2 linked regions of the Luteibacter rhizovicinus DSM 16549 genome follow. The protein of the gene in region 2 binds, or shares a complex with, the protein of the main gene of each other region. Links are inferred from orthologs where the notes say so. Each region holds a gene or a part of one and is shown on either strand. Other genes may lie near its edges.

What was found.
Region 1: the proteins of BJI69_RS03065 (region 2) and BJI69_RS04530 are in contact, whole or in part, in a crystal structure (PDB 1JZD), measured with the Escherichia coli proteins. The link is inferred for Luteibacter rhizovicinus DSM 16549 from one-to-one orthologs.

What each region holds. Positions count from the first base shown.
Region 1 is NZ_CP017480.1:976,309-981,914, reverse strand. Bases 2,583-5,606 are described here. They hold BJI69_RS04530 (protein-disulfide reductase DsbD family protein), read right to left. Parts: upstream 5,217-5,606; coding sequence 2,949-5,216; downstream 2,583-2,948. Other genes in these bases: cutA (divalent-cation tolerance protein CutA), read right to left, coding at 5,288-5,606; BJI69_RS04535 (TlpA family protein disulfide reductase), read right to left, coding at 2,583-2,952. Also shown: accC (acetyl-CoA carboxylase biotin carboxylase subunit), read right to left, coding at 1-542; accB (acetyl-CoA carboxylase biotin carboxyl carrier protein), read right to left, coding at 554-1,015; aroQ (type II 3-dehydroquinate dehydratase), read right to left, coding at 1,074-1,523; BJI69_RS04540 (DUF1415 domain-containing protein), read right to left, coding at 1,847-2,401; more of BJI69_RS04535, read right to left, coding at 2,413-2,582. UniProt on the Escherichia coli protein: Required to facilitate the formation of correct disulfide bonds in some periplasmic proteins and for the assembly of the periplasmic c-type cytochromes.
Region 2 is NZ_CP017480.1:640,862-646,428, reverse strand. The notes cover bases 2,584-5,567. They hold BJI69_RS03065 (DsbC family protein), read left to right. Parts: upstream 2,584-3,692; coding sequence 3,693-4,442; downstream 4,443-5,567. Other genes in these bases: purL (phosphoribosylformylglycinamidine synthase), read left to right, coding at 4,593-5,567; xerD (site-specific tyrosine recombinase XerD), read left to right, coding at 2,673-3,602. Also shown: BJI69_RS03080 (hypothetical protein), read left to right, coding at 2-2,020; BJI69_RS03075 (RDD family protein), read right to left, coding at 2,013-2,501. UniProt on the Escherichia coli protein: Acts as a disulfide isomerase, interacting with incorrectly folded proteins to correct non-native disulfide bonds.

The DNA of each region.
Region 1 (5,606 bases), 340 kb from region 2 along the record:
GAGTTGGCGAGGTGGGCCTCAGTGCGCACGACGCGCATACCGCGACCACCGCCGCCGCCCGACGCCTTGATGATGACCGGGTAGCCGATCTCACGGGCGATGCGGATGTTCTCGTCGGTGTCGTCGCCCAACGGGCCGCCCGAGCCGGGCACGCACGGCACGCCGGCCGCCTTCATGGCGCGGATGGCTTCGACCTTGTCGCCCATCAGGCGGATCACATCGGCGGTCGGGCCGATGAAGATGAAGCCCGAGGTCTCGACCTGTTCGGCGAAGTTGGCGTTCTCCGAGAGGAAGCCGTAGCCCGGATGGATCGCCTGGGCGTCGGTGATCTCGGCGGCGGCGATGATCCGGGGAATGTTGAGGTAGCTGTCGGCCGAGGGACCCGGGCCGATGCATACCGATTCGTCGGCCAGGCCGACGTGCTTGAGGTTGCGATCCACGGTGGAGTGCACCGCGACCGTCTTGATGCCGAGCGCGTGGCACGCGCGCAGCACCCGCAGCGCGATTTCGCCGCGGTTGGCGATGACTACCTTCTCGAGCATGGTGTCAGGCCTCAGGCGATGACGAACATGGGTTCGTCGAATTCGACCGGCTGGCCGTTCTCGACCAGGACAGCGACGACGGTGCCCGAGACGTCGGCCTCGATCTGGTTGAACATCTTCATCGCTTCGATGATGCCCAGCGTTTCACCTGCCTTGACCTGCTTGCCGACCGTGGCGAACGCCGGGGCGCCCGGCGTCGACGAGGCGTAGAAGGTGCCGACCATCGGCGCCTTGGTCACGTGGCCAGCCGGGAGACCGGTTTCGACCGGTGCAGCGGCGGCGGGCGCGACGGCGACGGGAGCGGCGGCCACCGGAGCGACTTGCTGCATCGGGGCGGCGTACATCTGCGGCGCAGCGGTGCCCTTCGGCACGCGGGACAGGCGTACGACTTCTTCGCCTTCCTTGATTTCCAGCTCGGCGAGGTTCGATTCCTCGAGCAGGTCGATGAGTTTCTTGATCTTGCGCAGGTCCATGGGACAAACCTTCTGGTGGTGGATGCGGTCCGCCGGCTGGGCGAACCGCCAATGGGAGTCAGGCCGCGGGCACCGCCAGGCGGAGCAGGGTGGCTTCTAGCGCCAGGCGGTAGCTGTCACCGCCAAAGCCGCAGATCACGCCGGTGGCCAGGTCGGACAGATACGAGTGATGGCGGAACGCCTCGCGCGCATGCGGATTGGACAGGTGGATCTCGATGAACGGGATCGACACGCCGGCAAGGGCGTCGCGGATGGCAATGGACGTGTGCGTGAACGCAGCCGGGTTGATCAGGATCCAGGCGACGCCTTCGTCGCGTGCCTGATGGATGCGGGCGATCAACTCGTGCTCGGCGTTGGACTGGAACCAGCTCAGTTCGTGGCCGGCCGCCTGGGCGCGGGCCTGCAGCGAGACATTGATGTCGGAGAGGGTCTCATGCCCGTAGACCGACGGTTCGCGCACGCCGAGCAAATTGAGGTTGGGTCCGTGCAGGACGAGGATCCTGGCCACTGTTCACCTGTGCCTTGTATCCGGGGTTCCGGAACGCCGCGCAGTGTGCGCCTGTCCCCCGGACTTGTCCAGTTCGGTGAAGATCGCCGTAGATCGCTGGAGATCGTGACTTTCCACACTGCAGCGTATGGTAGACCCTCAGCGCATTCGCCCCGAACAACGTTACGAGGGCATAGGCGGGGTGGGAGCCGATTCATCGGCGAATGGTGAATACACCCGCGGCGCAGCCGCGACCTTGAGGTGCTTGCCTCGGTTCCCGCCAAAGGAAGAGCATCGCCGCTGAAGCGGCTCCCACAGGGGTTCCCACAGGGGCTCTCACAACCTCACCCCTCCGGGAACAGCTTCTTCCAGCCCTCGATACCCAGCTCATCCAACGTCGCCATGTTCGCTTCGAAAATCGTCGAGGCCTCGGGGAAAGCGGCCACGGCCTTGTCGATGCTGTCCTCGCGGAGGAGGTGCAGGGTCGGGTAGGGCGAACGATTGGTGTAGTTGGTGATGTCGTCGGGACCGGTGCCCTCGAACTGGAAGTCAGGGTGGAAGCTGGCCACCTGGATGTCGCCGTCGAGCCCAAGGTCATCGACGGCCAGGTCGGCTACTTCAAGAAACTCGTTGAAGTCATCGAAGTCGCCCAGCACGCCGGGGTGGATAAGCAGCGTGGTATCGGTCACCTCGGGACTCACGTCGCGCAGGTGTTCGAGTTCCCGCTTGAGATCGTCGAGCAGTTCCAACGGCTGGGTGGCGGCGCTGACCACGTAACGGACCTGGCCTTTCTTGTGCACGGCCTTGGCGAACGGGCACAGGTTGAGGCCGATCACGGCCTTCTCCAGCCATGCCTGGCTGCGTGCGATCGCTTCGTCGGGGGTCGGCAGACCATCCATGGGGGTGTCCTTCATCGTGCGGGGGCGAGCCATTCGTCGAGTTCGGGCCCGGTAAACGTGCCCACTTTGCGGCGCAGGATACGCCCGTCTTCACCGATCAGGACGCTATAGGGCAGGACGCGACGCGTATTGCCGAGCGAGAGGGACCCGCCGGGCGCGTCGGCATCCACGAGCATGATGGGGTAGCTCACCGGCCGCCGGGCGAGATAACCGCGGACGCCGGTTGCCGTGTCTTCGGCCAGCCCGAGCACCACGATGCTGCGGTCCCGGTAGCGCGAATACGCCGCGTCGAGCAGGGGCATCTCCTGCCTGCACGGCCCGCACCAGCTCGCCCAGTAATTGATGAGCACGCGTTTGCCGTGCCAGTCCGACAGCTGACGTGCCTTACCTTCGACGGTCACGAAGCTGGCTTCCGGTGCCGGGTCGCCGATGTCGGCCACCGTCACGCCTGGGGGCGGTGGCGGATGCAGGCGCCGGTGCTCGACCCACAATCCGCCCGTCGCCCCGAGGATCGCCAGTACGACGATCCAGAAGGTCGGGCCGCGTGTCATGGCGACGCGGCGGCCTCGAGTGCCTGCTTGACGGTGTCGTAGGTAAGCACGGTGGAGAGCTTATGGCCGTCGCCACCTCCTTTCGGGTAGACCACGTACAGCGGCACGCCCACCGAGTGGTACTGCTCCAGGAAGGCGGCGATGGTCGCGTTCACGTCGGTCCAGTCGCCGCGCATGTACACGGTGCCGGTGCGCTTGAGCAGCGCCTTGAAGTCGTCCGTGTCGAGCACCGCGTGTTCGTTGGCCTTGCAGGTGATGCACCAGTCCGCGGTCATGTCGACCAGCACGGGTGTGCCGGCGGCACGCAGCTCGGCGAGTTTCTCCGGCGAGTACGGCACGATGCCGTCACTGGCGACCGTGGCCGCGGTCGGCGCCGGCAGGCCGTGCACGGTCCACAGGGCCGCCACGGCGCCCACCGCGAGCACGGCGGTGAAGATCCAGGACAGGCCGCGGTCGCGGTTGGCGTGGCGGCCATACCACCACAGCGCCATGGCCAACAGGACGGCACCGGCCAGCACGAGGGCCGTCGCGTCCGCGCCCCGCTGCTTGGTCAGCACCCACAGCAGCCACACCGCCGTGAGATACATCGGGAAGGCCAACGCCTGCTTCAGCGTCTCCATCCAGCGACCGGGGCGCGGCAACAGCCGGGCGATCGCCGGCACGAAGCCGATCAACAGGAAGGGCAGTGCGAGGCCAAGGCCGAGGGCGAGGAAAATCAGGAAGGCCACGGCGACCGGGGCGGCGAAGGCGAAGGCGATCGCCGAACCCATGAAGGGCGCCGTGCAGGGGCTGGCGACGACGACGGCAAGGACCCCGGTAAAGAAGTCGCCCGACGGACCCGAGCGCGACGCCAGGCCGCTGCCGACGTTACCCAGCGAGCCGCCGATCTCGAACACGCCCGACATCGACAGGCCCACGGCGAGCATCACGTAGACGAGGATGCCGATCGCCAGCGGCTGCTGGAACTGCGCGCCCCACTGGATTCCATGGCCGGCAGCGCGGATGCCGACGATGATCACGCCCAGGGCGGCAAAGGCGACGAGCACGCCGGCGGTGTACCAGAGCGCGTGCCGACGGGCGGCTCCCTGGCTCTCGCCACTCTCCAGCACGGTGATCGCCTTCAGCGACAGCACCGGCAGCACGCAAGGCATCAGGTTCAGCACGAGGCCGCCGAGCAGCGCCAGGCCGATGGCGGCGACGAAGCCGAGCGGCGCCTCGTTCTTCGGCATGAGGCCCGGAGGCGGGGGTGTCGGCGCGACGTCCTTCACGGCGGCGGCCGTCGCGGGCGCGGCGGAGGCCGGGGCGCCGACCGTCGCCGTACCGGCGCCGAAGTCGACGCTGATATGACGCTTCATTACCGGATAGCAGATGCCGTTCTCGAGGCAGCCCTGGTAGGCGACCTCGAGTTCGGTCGTCTTTGCGTCCGCCGCGCCCTTGACCGGCACGGGCAACTCCACCTGATCGAAATAGACGATGGTGTCGCCGAAATGTTCGTCGTGGTGGGCGACGCCGCTCGGCCACTCCGGCTCACCGGTGGTGACACCAGCGGGCGAGGCGACCGTGATCTCGGTCTTGTCGCGGTAGAGGTAGTAGTCCTTCGGCATGGTCCAGCGCAGCAGCAGGGCGTCGCGTGACTTGACCAGGGCTTCGAAGCGGAACGCCTGCTCGGCCGGCAGGGCGGCGGCATCGGTGCCCGGGGTCGCGGCCGGGGCGCCGAGCAGCGAGGCGCCATTGGCGGCGGTCGCGCCAGTGGGTGGCGTGGCGGCAGCGGCCGTCGGAGCGGGTCCCGTCGGAATGGTCGAGGCGCCACCGATGGTGAGCTTCAGGTGCTCGGTGTTCGGCGGGTAGCAGATCTTCGGCTCGACTTCGTGGCAACCCTGGTACTGGACGTCGAGGGCCAGGGTGGTCGTGCCGGCGGCGAGCAGCGTGTACGGCACGCTGGCTTCGATATCGCCGTGGTAGATCTCCACGTCGCCGAGGTATTCGTCGTGCTTCTTCAGGCCATCCGGCAAGGTCGGCTCACCGAGCGAGACCGCGCCGGCATCGGCCGCCTTGATCTTGATCCGGCCCCGATAGAGGTAATAGTCGGGCGCGATGCGCCAATGCAGCTTGACCATGCCGGGCTGGCTGGCGTCCGTGGTGAGGTGAAACGCCTCGGTGACGGGCAGCAGATCGTCGTCGCCCTGGGCGAATGCGGGCAGGGCAACGAGCAACAGGCCGAACGCGGCGACCAGGTTCCGCGCAAGGCGGCGAAGCGACGACATGGTGATCTCCGTGGAGCGATGCGGTGACGAGGCGCGTGGGGCGTCGATCATTATGACCGGGCGAACCCGGGTTAGCTTGCGTCGACACTCGCTTCCAGCCACGCCAGGTAGGGGGCATGGCCGGCAACGACCGGCAGGGCGACGATTTCCGGCACCTCGTAGGGATGGTGTGCCAGGACGAAGCGTTCCAGCGCCGCGAAGGCCTCGCGGGTCGTCTTTGCAACCAGCAGGTCTTCGTCGTCGGTCACGACCTCGCCCTTCCAGCGGTAAGTGGACCGCACGCCGGGCAGTCGGTTCACGCAGGCGGCGAGGCCCGCTTCGACGATGGCGCGGGCGAGGGTGTCGGCGGGTTCGCCCGTCGGGCAGGCGATGAGGACGACGATGGGTTCG
Region 2 (5,567 bases):
CATGCAGACCCCTCGCCCGCCGGACAGCGATCCCTCGATCGCCGCGAATTCGCTGCCCGTCTCGCCTCGCGAGGCGGCCATGCGTGCGCTCGTCTATCGACGCCTCCTCCGTGAGAAGCCACGTGCGAGTGGCCGGCGTATCGCCGGCTGGGTCGGCACCCTGCTCATCCACCTGGTCTTCCTGTTCGGGATGATCCTCGGCCCGGCGTACAACGTGCTGCCACCGCCACCGGGGCCGGACACACCGGATGCCCTGCAGGTGCGCCTGCTCGACAAGCCGCCTCCGCCGGTGCCGCCCGTGCGCGGTACGCCGTCGACGGCGCCGGTGGCCAAGGTGAAGCACACGACCACGTGGGACACCAAGGCCAGCCGCGCGGCCCGCGGGTCGCATGCGGCCGCCGTCGCGGCAACGAAGACGCCGTCCCGTCCGGCCGTCGCGGCACCCGCGGTCCCGGCGCCCAAGGTCAAGCCGGCGCCGAAACCCGTCGCGCCGCCACCGAGCGTGGCGGCCGTGGCCGAGCGTCCCATGGTCCAGCCCAAGGCCCCGCCACCGCAGCGCGATCTCGAGAAAGTGCCGCTGCCGACCCCGGCACCACCCGATCTTGCCGTCGACACGCCGAAGCCGCAGGTGGTGCCGCCGACCTTCCAGCCCGAACCGGTGCGCCGGCCCCAGGAAGAGGGTTCGGAAACCATGCCGCCGCCCGCGTCGCTGGATATCCCGCCGACGCCGGCATCGCAGATGACCGTCACGCCGACGCCGCCGACGATTACCGCAGAGCGCACGACGCCGGTGCCGACCCAGGCGATGACCCTGGCGACCGTGCCGCGTCCGGAGGTCGAGGAGAGCTCGGCACCGCCGACACCGCAGGACGTGCCGTTGCCGCAGGTCGCGCCCGAGCCCGCGGCGCCGACGCCGGATTTGACCGTCGATACGCGTCCCGTGCCGCCGAAAGTCTCGGCACAAACGGTGCAGGCCGTGCAGGCGCCTGCCGTCGAGGCCGAGGCGGAGCTCGAGGCCGTCCCGCTACCCGATGCCGTGGCGAAGCCGTCCGTGTCGGCCCCGGTCGCTACTGTCGATCGGCCGTCCGTGCAGGCGCCCGCGGTGTCGCCGGGGGAGATGCAGCGTCCGGTCGCCGGTGCCGACACGGCGCCCTCGGCACCGGGTCAGGCGCCCGGTGATACGGCGACGGGTGAGGCCGCTGCCGCTCAGGCCGCCGCGACCGAGGGCAAACAGGGCCAGAACCAGGCGGCCGATGCCGTCCAGGGGCAGCCTGCTGGCAAGGCATCGCCGGGCGACGCCAACGTCGCCGGCTCGAACACGCCAGGCGCCGCGCAGGAATCCGGCAAACCGGGCGCTGCCAAGGGTGTCGATGAAGGCGACCGGCTGACCGGCGCGAATGGCACGTCGAATCGCAGCGACGGTGTCGCTGGCGGGCAGGGCGACAAGACCGGCCAGGTTGGCGCGTACACGGAACTGAAGCCGCGCGGCAACGTGACCGTGCAGAACGGCCCGCATTTCCACGTGGACTACAAGCCGACGCGCTTCGACGGCGCGTGGACGCCGAAGGGCGAGTCGAGCGTGGACACGGCACTCCGCCATGGCGTCGAAGCCAGCACAGCGCATTTCGCCGTGCCATTACCGCGTGGCATTCGCCTCAACTGCACGGCGGGGCCCGGCACGGCCGGCGCGAAGAACGCGAGCGCCGCGATGAACGCCATCTCGATCTTCAGCCTGGGCTGCAGCGGTGGTGATGGTCCACCCGCGCCGGCAAACACCGACGCCACCGTGAAGAATCAGACCATGGCCCCCGCCAAACCGTTGGCCGAGAACCTGCCGCCGGCGAATGCCGCGACGGTGGCGGCGGCGCCGGTCGCGCTGGACAACACCGCTTACTGCACCGCCGCGCGCATTGCGGGCGGTCCGCTGCCGCCGGGCTGCGAAGCCTCGATCAAGATCAACGTGCCCGCGCCGAAGGCAGCGAGCGGTTCGTGGGTGCCAGCCAGCGATCAGTTCAAGTAGGCAGACGCTGGATTTCGGTGCCGGCGATCATGTCGTGGATGGCCCGGCGACGCCGATCGAACCACGCAGGCAGCAACAAAACGAGCCAGCCGATCACCGGCGCCCAGAGCGCGGCCTTCAGTGAGGTGAGCGGATAGACGAGTACCAGGGCAAGGGGCAGCGCCGCGATCGCGAGGCGGACCAGGGCTCGCATCCAGGTCACGGGCGCGCCTTCCGCATCGGTGACGCGGATGCGCCACGGCCGCATGCCAAGCGTCTGCCCGCCACGCACCCAGGACAGCAGGAAATAGGCACCGACCACGACGCCCTGCAGCGGCTGGTACCACCACGTGAGCATGTGGCCGTGTTCGTCGAACAGCCGACCACCGGTCGCCATCTGCGCGAGCAACCCGACGACCATGACGATGGCGACCACCGCGAGTGCGTCGTAGACGATGGCGGCGAAGCGTCGCCAGGCAGGCGCGGACGAGGTCGGGGTCATGCGATTCCGGGGCGGTGGCGACGCCGCATTGTAGACGGGGCGCAGCAAACAGGCGGTCCTTGCCTTTCGCTACGCGATTCCGGTGAGCATCAGGTCGGCTATGTCGTCGCTGGCTACCAGTCGAGCATTCAGCGGCTTTGAGGCAATCACCTCGCGTGCGACCATCGACGCATGCGTGCCCCACCTGAAAAAGCTTCCGCCCCCGAACTTGCCGCCGATGACGCGCGCCTGATCGAGCGCTTCGTCGAGCGTATCTGGGCCGAGGACGGCCTGGCCGATCGCACGCTCGAGGCTTACCGCCAGGACCTTCAGGGTCTGGCGCGCTGGCTCGGCACACGGGGGAGCTCGTTGGTGACGGCGGGTCGCGAAGACCTTTCCGCCTATCACGGCAGCCAGCCCGTCGCGGTGCGCAGCATGGCGCGACGCCAGTCGGCGTTCCGCCGCTTTTTCGCACAACTGGCTCGGGACGACGGCGCGCGCGAGGATCCGACCCTGCTCATGCAGCGGCCGCGCATGCCACGCAGCTTGCCCAAGGCGCTGGCCGAGCGCGAGATCGAGGCCTTGATCGTCGCGCCCGATCTGGCCGGCCCGCTGGGCCAGCGCGATCGCGCGATGCTCGAATTGATGTACTCGTCGGGTCTGCGGGTATCGGAACTCGTCGAGCTGCCGCTCGCCGGCCTGAATACGCGACAAGGCGTGCTGCGGGTCACCGGCAAGGGCGGCAAGGATCGGCTCGTACCGGTCGGCGAGGAGGCCCTCAGTCACGTGGAAACGTACCTGCGCGAGGCCCGGCCGCAGCTGGCCAAGGGACACGGCCAGCCGGCAGCGCTCTTCCTTTCCCGGCGGGGTGACGGTATGACGCGGCAGATGTTCTGGACCCTGGTCAAGCGCTACGCCATGCAGGTGGGCATCCCGGCCAGCCGCGTATCACCGCACGTGCTCCGGCATTCGTTCGCCACGCACCTGCTCAATCACGGGGCGGATCTGCGTGCCCTGCAGATGCTGCTGGGGCACAGCTCGCTCAGTACCACGCAGATCTACACCCTCGTGGCCAAGGAAGGGCTGAAGCGGCTTCACGCCCAGCATCACCCTCGCGGTTGAGTGCCCATGGCACAATCGGGGGAACCGATGGCGCGGCGCGTGTTCCAACACCTGCCCCGCTTTTCCCCCGGTAGCAGATTGGAGTCCGCTATGTTCAAGAAGATTCTCCCGGCCATCCTGGCTGGCGCGTTCGCCATGACGGCCAGCGCCGCCGACGACCAGGCCGCCGTGCGCGCCGCCGTCGAAGGAATCGGCCCCGGCATCGAGGTGCAGAGCATCGCGCCCGCGCCGATTCCCGGTTATTACCAGGTGGTCGCGTCGGGCCGCATGGTCTACGTGAGCGCCGATGGCCACTACATGCTCAACGGCAACCTGGTCGACCTGCAGAAGAAGACCGACCTCAGCGCCGCTGCCTGGTCCGGCATGCGCAAGGCCGAGCTGGCGAAGGTGCCCGAGTCCCAGCGGCTGATCTATTCGCCGGCCAATCCGAAACACACGATCACCGTCTTCACCGACGTGGACTGCGGGTTCTGCCGCCAGCTGCACTCGCAGATCAAGGAACTCAACAAGCAGGGTATCGCTGTCGAGTACGTGTTCTGGCCCCGCGAGGGCGTCAAGACCACGGCGGGCAACGACACCCCGTCGTACACCAAGGCCGTCTCGGTCTGGTGCGCCGCGGATCGCAAGAGCGCCTTCGACTCGGCCATGACGGGCGCCGCGGTGAAAACCGCCAGCTGCGCCAACCCGGTCAAGGACGAATTCGAGCTGGGCGAGCGTCTTGGCGTGAACGGCACCCCCACCATCGTCAATGAAAGCGGTGACGTGATCGGGGGCTACCTCACGCCCGAGCAGATGGTGAAGGCCCTGAACGCCCCGGCTGGGACGGCCCGGAACGGCTGAAGGCAAGAGCATCGCCGCTGAAGCGGCTCCCACAAAGGGCGTAGCCTGCCTCGGTCCTGTGGGAGCCGCTTCAGCGGCGATGCGTCACCCCGATGCTGCCGCGCAACATCATGTAGAATGGGGGTTTTCCTGCAGCGCCTTTTCCCCCGCATGATCGCACTCGACGGGCAGAGCGCCCTCTCACCGTTTCGCCTCGAACGACTGAACGCGCACCTCGATGCCCTGCATCACGGCACGCGTGTTCAGGCCGCCTGGTTCACCTATTTCGTCGACGTCGCCGTCGCACCGGAAGGCGAGGCGCGCGCGCGCCTGCTGTCGGTGCTGGAAGCGAAGCCGGGCAACCCGGACGAGGCCACCTTCTGGGTCGTGCCACGCCTGGGAACGATCTCGCCCTGGTCCAGCAAGGCCACCGACATTCTCCATGGCGCGGGTTTCGACGTGCGCCGGGTCGAGCGCGGTACCGCGTGGCGGGTGACCGGCATGCCGGACTCCAGCGACCCCAGCTACGCTGCCCTCATGGGGGCGTTCTGCGATCCCATGGTGCAGTCACCGCTGGCTTCGCTGGCCGATGCCTCGGGTCTGTTCCTCGCCGGCGAGCCGGGCCCGCTGGGGCATGTGGAACTCGGCGCCGATCCGCGCGCCGCGCTTTCCGCAGCCAACCAGCAGCTGGGTCTCGCGCTGGCCGACGACGAAATCGACTATCTCACCGATCGCTACGCCGAGATGGGCCGTGCGCCGACCGACGCCGAACTGATGATGTTCGCCCAGGCCAACTCGGAGCACTGCCGGCACAAGGTGTTCAACGCCACCTGGACGCTCGACGGCCAGACGCAGGAAAACTCCCTGTTCGGCATGATCAAGAACACCCACCAGAAGTCGCCTGCGCACACGCTGTCCGCGTATCACGACAACGCCGCGGTGATCGAGGGTTACGAGGGCAATCGCCTGTTCGTCGACCCCAGCGATGGGGTGTTCCGCACGGTGGCGGAATCCGCCCCGTTCGCGATCAAGGTCGAGACGCACAACCACCCGACGGCGATCGCACCGTGGCCAGGTGCCGCGACCGGTGCCGGCGGCGAAATCCGCGACGAAGGCGCAACGGGTCGTGGCGGCAAGCCGAAGGCC